Linked DNA regions of Phytoactinopolyspora mesophila. The protein of the gene in region 2 binds, or shares a complex with, the protein of the main gene of each other region. Links are inferred from orthologs where the notes say so. Each region holds a gene or a part of one and is shown on either strand. Other genes may lie near its edges. The genes, in order: mfd and uvrA.

What was found.
Region 1: the proteins of uvrA (region 2) and mfd are in contact, whole or in part, in a crystal structure (PDB 4DFC), measured with the Escherichia coli proteins. The link is inferred for Phytoactinopolyspora mesophila from one-to-one orthologs.

Annotation. Positions count from the first base shown.
Region 1 is NZ_WLZY01000005.1:189,129-193,585, reverse strand. What follows is about bases 306-4,457. They hold mfd (transcription-repair coupling factor), read right to left. Parts: upstream 4,130-4,457; coding sequence 506-4,129; downstream 306-505. Other genes in these bases: F7O44_RS15765 (SDR family NAD(P)-dependent oxidoreductase), read left to right, coding at 4,267-4,457; F7O44_RS15775 (ArsR/SmtB family transcription factor), read left to right, coding at 306-501. Also shown: more of F7O44_RS15775, read left to right, coding at 1-305. UniProt on the Escherichia coli protein: Couples transcription and DNA repair by recognizing RNA polymerase (RNAP) stalled at DNA lesions. Mediates ATP-dependent release of RNAP and its truncated transcript from the DNA, and recruitment of nucleotide excision repair machinery to the damaged site.
Region 2 is NZ_WLZY01000001.1:89,956-93,724, forward strand. The notes cover bases 180-3,643. They hold uvrA (excinuclease ABC subunit UvrA), read left to right. Parts: upstream 180-578; coding sequence 579-3,443; downstream 3,444-3,643. Other genes in these bases: F7O44_RS00360 (maleylpyruvate isomerase family mycothiol-dependent enzyme), read right to left, coding at 180-445; F7O44_RS00370 (sigma-70 family RNA polymerase sigma factor), read left to right, coding at 3,460-3,643. Also shown: more of F7O44_RS00360, read right to left, coding at 1-179; more of F7O44_RS00370, read left to right, coding at 3,644-3,769. UniProt on the Escherichia coli protein: The UvrABC repair system catalyzes the recognition and processing of DNA lesions. UvrA is an ATPase and a DNA-binding protein. A damage recognition complex composed of 2 UvrA and 2 UvrB subunits scans DNA for abnormalities.

The DNA.
Region 1 (4,457 bases), on a different replicon or contig from region 2:
GCGCGTTCGATCGCCGACGGCGGCGCACACGGCCTGCTCGACGATCTTGATCCGGCCATCCGCTGGCGGGAGGGCGTTCTCTCGGTCGCCCACGCGTCGGTCGCCGACACCCGTCAGCTCGCGGGACGAGGGCTGGTACTGGTGCCCTCGGTGTTCGTGTGGCCTCGGGTGGCCTCCAAGACCAGCCCGCCGTGGCAGCCGGTGCTGCGATATCCGGCGCGTGGTATCGCCACCTTGTGGGAGAACGGCACGGGCACGCCCGGCTCGTTGTCGGCGGTTGTCGGCCGGACCCGCGCGACGCTGCTCACCGAACTAGCCGCTCCCGCCTCCACCACCGAGCTCGCGCAGCGCACCAGCCTGTCGGCCGGCGGCGTGTCGCAGCATCTGAGCGCGCTTCGGGCTGCCGGCCTCGTGGCCGGGCACCGGGTCGGGCGCACAGTCCTCTACGTCCGCACCCCACTGGGTGACGGCCTCGCCCGGCCCGGCGACGCCATGCCGTAGCGAATCAGGCAGGTTGAGGCTCGTGGGCCAGGACCTCATCCACGACGGTGTTCACCCAGGCCAGCAGCTCCATGCCCCGCACCGGCTGGCCTCCGATGGTGGCCGGAACAGGACGCGGCACCAGGATGCTCTGCACAGCATCCTTGATCAGCGACTTCGGGTACAGCCGCTGAAGCCGGACGCGCTGCCAATCCGCCAGCTCGATCTGCGCGAACCGGACGTAGTTGCCCTGCATGGTGACCTCGGTCAGCCCCACCCGGCGCGCCTTCGCCCGGAATCGCGCGATCGCCAGCAGATTCTCCACCGGCTCAGGCGGCATACCGTAGCGATCCTCCAGCTCCGCACGCACGGCGGTCACAGCGTCGTCGTCGGTGGCCTCCGACAACCTGCGATACGCCTCGAGTCGCAGCCGCTCACTGGCGACGTAGTCATGCGGGACGTGTGCATCCACCGGCAGGTCGATCCGCACCTCGGCCGGTCCCGAATCGGTGTCACCGCGGAACTCCGCCACGGCCTCGCCGACCAGCCGGACGTAGAGGTCGAATCCGACGTTGGCGATGTGCCCGGACTGTTCTCCTCCAAGCAAGTTGCCGGCGCCGCGGATCTCGAGATCCTTCATCGCCACCTGCATACCGGAGCCCAGGTCAGCGTGCTGGGCGATGGTGGCCAGGCGCTCGTGTGCCTCCTCGGTCAGCGGCGACTCACGGGGGTAGAAGAAGTACGCGTAGGCGCGCTCGCGCCCGCGGCCGACGCGCCCGCGCAACTGGTGCAGCTGGGACAGGCCGAGCCGTTCGGCGCGGTCGACGATCAAGGTGTTCGCGTTGGAGATGTCCAGTCCGGTTTCGACGATGGTGGTGCAGACCAGGACATCGATCTCGCGCTGCCAGAACGCAGCGATCACTCTTTCGAGGGCGTGCTCGCCCATCTGGCCGTGGGCGGCCTCCACCCGCGCCTCAGGTACCAGCTCGCGCAGGTGGGCGGTCACCTTTTCGATGGTGTCCACCCGGTTGTGGACGAAGAACACCTGGCCTTCACGCATCAGCTCTCGCCTGATCGCCGCGCCGACCTGTTTCTCGTCGTACCCGCCGACGTAAGTGAGTACCGGGTGCCGCTCCTCCGGCGGGGTGGCGATGACGGACATGTCGCGGATGCCGGTGATGGACATCTCGAGTGTTCGTGGGATAGGTGTCGCGGACATGGTGAGCACATCGACGTTGGCGCGCAGGTGCTTGAGCTTCTCCTTGTGTTCCACACCGAAGCGCTGTTCCTCGTCGACGATCAGCAGCCCGAGGTCCTTGAACCGCACGTCGCCGGTGATGAGCCGGTGGGTGCCGATGACGACGTCGACAGTGCCCTCGGCAAGCCCGCGGATGATCTCCGCCGCCTCCTGATCCGTCTGGAACCTCGACAGCGCCTTCACATTGACCGGGAACTGGGCGTAGCGCTCGGCGAAGGTCGCATGATGCTGCTGAACCAGCAGCGTGGTCGGCACGAGGACACCTACTTGCTTACCCTCCTGAACCGCCTTGAACGCCGCCCGGACCGCGATCTCGGTCTTGCCGTACCCGACGTCGCCGCAGATCACCCGGTCCATCGGCACGGAACGCTCCATGTCCGCCTTGACCTCGTTGACGGTGGAAAGCTGGTCTACGGTCTCGACGTAGGGGAACGCGTCCTCGAGTTCACGCTGCCACGGCGTGTCTGGCCCGAACGTGTGCCCGGGCGCGGCTTGCCGGGCCGCATACAGTTTGATCAACTCCGCCGCGATCTCCTTGACCGCCTTACGCGCCCGCCCCTTGCGCTTGGCCCAGTCCGAGCCGCCGATCCGGTCGAGGCCCGGGGCGTCGCCGCCGACGTACTTGGTGACCTGTTCCAGCTGGTCGGTGGGGACGTAGAGCCGGTCCGGCGGCTGGCCCCGTTTGCTCGGCGCGTACTCGACGACGAGATACTCGCGCATCGCACCCTGCACGGTGCGGCTGGTCATCTCGATGTAGCGGCCGACGCCATGTTGGTCGTGCACGATGTAGTCGCCGGGCTTGAGCTGGAGCGGATCGACCTGGTTGCGCCGACGGCTCGGCATCCGCGCCGCGTGCTTCTCCGACGCCCGCTGGCCGGTGAGATCGTCCTCGGTGAGCACCGCCACGGCCGCGTCGTCGGCGATGAACCCGTGCTGCAAGGTGGCTGTGGTGACATGAACGACGCCCGGGTCCAGCCGTGCTGCCAGGTCCTCGACCAGCCTGGCCGGCACCTCGGATTCCCCGAGCAACTCCACAGTGCGCTCCGCGGTGCCGTGTCCACCGGTGACGACGACGGCCCGCCCGCCCGTTCCCACCCAAGCTCCGAGATCGGCGGCCGCACGAGCAGTGTCTCCGCGATAGGCCTGAGCCGGGCGAGCAGCGATCTCACGTGTCTCCACCGCGCCGGAAGAGACGATCTCGTCGCCGAGATCCACGGCGTACAGCGCAGCATCCAGATCCTCGCCGTCACGCTCGGGCGGTTCTGTCTCGCTCCCGAGACCGAACGAGCTGATGCTCCACCACGGCAGCCCGAGTTTGATCGCATACTCCCGGATCTCGGCCAGTGTGCGGTAGGCGGCCGAGCCGAGATCGATCGGAGCGGTCCCTCCGCCGGCTGCCGCGGCCCACGAGGCGTCGAGGAACTCCTGGCTTGTGGCCACGAGGTCGTGGGCACGCGAGCGGATGCGCTCGGGGTCGCAGGCCAGCACGTGGGTGCCCTCCGGAAGCAGATCGACGAGGAGCTCCATCTCGTCCACCAGCACCGGCGCGAGCGACTCCATGCCTTCGACGGCAACCCCGGAGGCGATCTTGTCGAGCATCTCCGCGAGTTCGGGATGGGCTACCGCCAGCTCCGCGGCCCGCTGCCGTACCGCTTCGGTGAGCAGCAGCTCACGGCAAGGCGGCGCCCACAACCCCTGCTCGGCGATGCCGGCGGAGCGCTGATCGGCCACCATGAAATGACGGATCTCTTCGACGGTGTCACCCCAGAACTCCACCCGCAGCGGGTGTTCCTCAGTGGGTGGGAAGATGTCCACGATGCCTCCGCGCACCGCGAACTCACCGCGACGCTCCACCAGATCCACCCTGGTGTAAGCGGCGGCGGCCAGCTGCTCGACGAGATCGTCCAGCGCGATGTCGTCGCCGACGTGCAACCGAACCGGGCGCAGCTCCGCCAGCCCCGCCACCTGTGGCTGCAGGACACTGCGGACCGGCGCCACCACGACTTTGATCTGCTCGTCGCCCTCGGCCGGGTGCACCAACCGGCGCAGGACGGCCAGCCGCCGGCCGACGGTGTCGCTGCGCGGCGAGAGCCGTTCATGCGGCAGCGTCTCCCACGCCGGGTATTCGGCTACGGAGTCCGCCGGCAGCAGGCAGCGAAGTGCCTCTACCAGGTCCTCTGCCTCCCGTCCGGTAGCCGTCACGGCCAGCAACGGGCGTCCCGCACCGAGAGTCTCATCAGCCAGCGCGGCGGCCACGAACGGACGCATGGACGGCGGTGCGGTGAGATCCAGCGCAGTGACCGAACCCGCTCGCGCGTCGGAGACAGCTGAGCGCAATGCCGCATCGCCGTCGTCGTCAAGCAAGGTATGGAGGAGACCGGTGAGCGACATGATCCTCTTCCATCGCAGAAAACACCTGATGAAGCGGGTGCGCGAAACACGCGCACACGCAAGTTCGCCCCCAACCGCGCCGCGGAGGGGGTGACCCGTCCTATCCTACGCGCGCAGTTGTAGGTGGAGAATGCAGTATGCAGCGATTCGACGGCAGGGTGGCGCTCGTCACCGGGGGTGCGCACGGGATCGGCCGGGCAACGGCCGCTCGGCTGGCGAGTGAAGGGGCTTCGGTGGCGATCGCCGACCTCGACACCGAAGCCGCTCAGAAAACCGCCGACGAGCTCACCAGCGCAGACCAGATCATGGCGTTACCGTGTGACGTCAC
Region 2 (3,769 bases):
GCTCTCGCAGCCGTAGCCAAAGCGTGCGGCGCGCGGGAATCGCCTGGCCAGAGGCGGCCGGTCCGGTCACCACTTCACGCTGCCAGTGCTCGGCCGGCAGCTCGGTGACCGCGGAGGCGAACCGGTCCGAAGCCTTCTGGAGGTCCTCGATCAGCTCGTCCGCAGGTTGCTTGGCCGTGGCCTCGATGTCTGAGTTCCGGGTCTGGCGGTTCGGGTACATGGGAGTCTCCACGCCGGTACGAGCCCACTTGAGCAGGTTCGTGAGCGCGTCGGCGTTGCGGGCCACATGGGCAAGCACGTGTGCTCGGGTCCAGCCCGGACATAAGCTAGGAGCGGCCAGCGCCTCGACGTCGAAGGTGCTGGCCGTAGCGACGAGCCTGTCGGTCGCCGCGGTAATGGGCCCGGTGGACTCCACGTTGTCGCTCTCGGAGTTCTTGGAAGACATGGAAGGCACGGGTCCGAATCTACTGTGGGGAAGCTCGCGGAAGCCACCTTGTCAGTGCACGTGCCTACTATGCGTGGTGTATGTCGAAAGCTGTGACCGTAACACTGTGCTTGATCGGAGAAACAGGCCGCTGATGACCGAACTGACCACCAGCCACGCTGGTGAGCGCCTCGTAATACGCGGTGCTCGGGAGCACAATCTCAAGGACGTGTCGCTGGATCTGCCCCGGGACTCACTCATCGTTTTCACCGGATTGTCCGGGTCGGGCAAGTCCAGTCTGGCTTTCGACACGATCTTCGCCGAAGGCCAGCGTCGCTATGTCGAGTCGTTGTCGGCCTACGCTCGGCAGTTCCTGGGCCAGATGGACAAGCCGGATGTTGATTTCATCGAGGGGTTGTCCCCGGCGGTCTCCATCGACCAGAAGTCCACCTCACGCAATCCGCGCTCCACCGTGGGCACCATTACCGAGGTCTATGACTATCTGCGCCTGCTGTATGCGCGGGCCGGGCGGCCGCATTGCCCGGAGTGCGGGCGGCCCATCGGGCGGCAGACTCCGCAGTCCATTGTGGACCGAATCCTCGAACTCGATGAGGGAACCCGGTTTCAGGTGCTCGCGCCGGTGGTGCGTGAACGCAAGGGTGAGTACGTCGAGTTGTTCCGCACACTGCAGTCTCAGGGCTATTCCCGGGCCCGGATCGACGGTGAGGTGCACCAGCTCGCAGAGCCGCCCAAGCTGAAGAAGCAGGAGAAACACACCATCGAAGTGGTGGTTGACCGCCTGACCGTCAAGCGATCCGGATCGCGACGGCTGACCGACTCGATCGAGACGGCGCTGCGGCTGGCCGGTGGCCTCGTGACTCTCGACTTCGTCGATCTCCCGGAGGACGACGAGCACCGCGAGCGGGTCTTCTCCGAGCATCTGTACTGCCCATATGACGAGCTCTCGTTCGAAGAGCTGGAGCCGAGGACGTTCTCGTTCAACTCGCCGTTCGGCGCGTGCCCCGAGTGTGCCGGCTTGGGGACCCGCATGGAGGTGGACGAGGAACTCGTCGTGCCGAACCCCGAGCGCAGTCTCAACGACGGCGCGCTCGCGCCGTGGGCGCCGGCTCAGACCTCGGAGTATTTCGGGCGGCTGGTGACGGCGCTCTCGGAGACCATCGGGTTCCGTACCGATGTGGCGTTCGAGAAGTTACCCAAGAAGGCGCGAGATGCGATCTTGCACGGGTATGACGACCAGATCCACGTGCGGTACCGGAACCGTTACGGACGTGAACGTTCGTACTACACGTCGTACGAGGGCGTCATCCCGTGGGTCCGCCGCAGGTACTCCGAGGCCGAGTCCGACGCCAGCCGGGAGCGGTTCGAAGGATTCATGCGCGAGATCCCGTGCGCGGCATGTAAGGGTGCCCGGCTCAAGCCCGTGGTGCTGGCGGTCACTCTGGGCGGGCTCAGCATCGCCGAGGTGGCGGCGCTGCCCATCGGCGAGTGCGCGCGATTCCTCAAAGAGTTGCAGCTGTCCGAGCGCGAGGAGCAGATCGCCGCTCGCGTGCTCAAGGAGGTCAACGAGCGGCTGCAGTTTCTCGTGGACGTCGGGCTGCACTATCTGAGCCTCGAGCGCCCGGCGGCCACCCTGGCCGGAGGCGAGGCACAGCGTATCCGGCTGGCGACGCAGATCGGCTCCGGTCTGGTCGGCGTGCTCTATGTTCTCGACGAGCCCTCTATCGGCCTGCATCAGCGGGACAACCATAGGTTGATCGAGACCCTGGTCCGGCTCCGCGACCTCGGCAATACCCTGATCGTGGTCGAGCACGACGAAGACACCATCCGCACCGCCGACTGGGTGGTAGACATCGGACCCGGTGCTGGTGAGCACGGTGGGCAGATTGTCGTCAGTGGTCCGGTGGAAGAACTCATGACACATGAGGGCTCCATCACCGGTGAATACCTCTCGCGCAGGCGGGAGATCCCGACGCCGGCGGTCCGGCGGCCACCGACCGAAGATCGTGCGCTCACCGTCGTCGGAGCCCGGGAGCACAATCTCCGTGGAGTCGACGTGTCGTTCCCCCTGGGGCTGTTCGTCGCGGTCACCGGCGTCAGCGGCTCCGGCAAGTCCACCCTGGTCAACGACATCCTTTACACGTCGCTGGCCAAGGAGCTGTACGGCGCCAAGGCCGTGCCGGGGCGGCACCGGCGTATTGACGGGATGGCGCTGATCGACAAGGTCGTGCACGTCGACCAATCACCCATCGGACGTACCCCGCGCAGCAACCCGGCCACGTACACCGGTGTCTTCGACCACATCCGCAAACTCTTCGCCGAGACACAGGAAGCCAAGATCCGCGGATATCAACCCGGCCGGTTCTCGTTCAACGTCAAGGGTGGGCGCTGTGAGGCATGCAGCGGTGACGGCACCATCAAGATCGAGATGAACTTCCTGCCGGACGTGTACGTGCCGTGTGAGGTCTGCCACGGCGCGCGCTACAACCGCGAGACGCTCGAAGTCCATTACAAGGGCAAGACCATCTCCGAGGTCCTCGAGATGCCGATCGAGGAAGCCGTCGAGTTCTTCGAACCGGTCCAGCGGATTTCCAGGCACCTGCGCACGCTGGTCGACGTCGGCCTCGGCTACGTCCGGCTCGGTCAGCCCGCGCCCACGCTGTCCGGTGGTGAAGCACAACGGGTCAAACTCTCGGCCGAACTGCAGAAGCGCTCCACCGGCCGGACCATCTACGTCCTCGACGAACCCACCACCGGGCTGCACTTCGAAGACATCCGCAAACTCATCGGGGTATTGCAGGGCCTGGTGGACAAGGGCAACACCATCGTCGTCATCGAGCACAACCTCGACGTCGTCAAAACCGCGGACTGGATCATCGACATGGGGCCTGAGGGTGGTACCGGCGGTGGAACGGTGGTGGCCACCGGCACCCCGGAGCAGGTCGCCCAGATCGAGGGTTCTCACACAGGAGCGTTCCTGCGTCCCATTCTTCAGGGGTGACGTTCAGGACCATGTCGTGACCGATACCGGCGCTGCCCCCACCGAGCCGGACCACGGCGCGGTGGCGGCGGCGCTGCGCGCGGGTGACGAGCCGGTGTTCGCCGCGCTGGCCGAGCGGTTGCGGCGTGAACTGCAGGTTTACTGCTACCGGATGGTGGGCTCGTTCGAGGAGTCCGAAGACCTCGTCCAAGAGACGTTTCTGCGTGCGTGGCGGGCACGGGCGAGTTTCGAGGGCCGCGCATCGGTTCGCGCGTGGCTCTACCGCATCGCCACCAACGCCTGTCTCGACGTGCTGGAGCGTCGGTCGCGGCGGACGCTTCCGCACC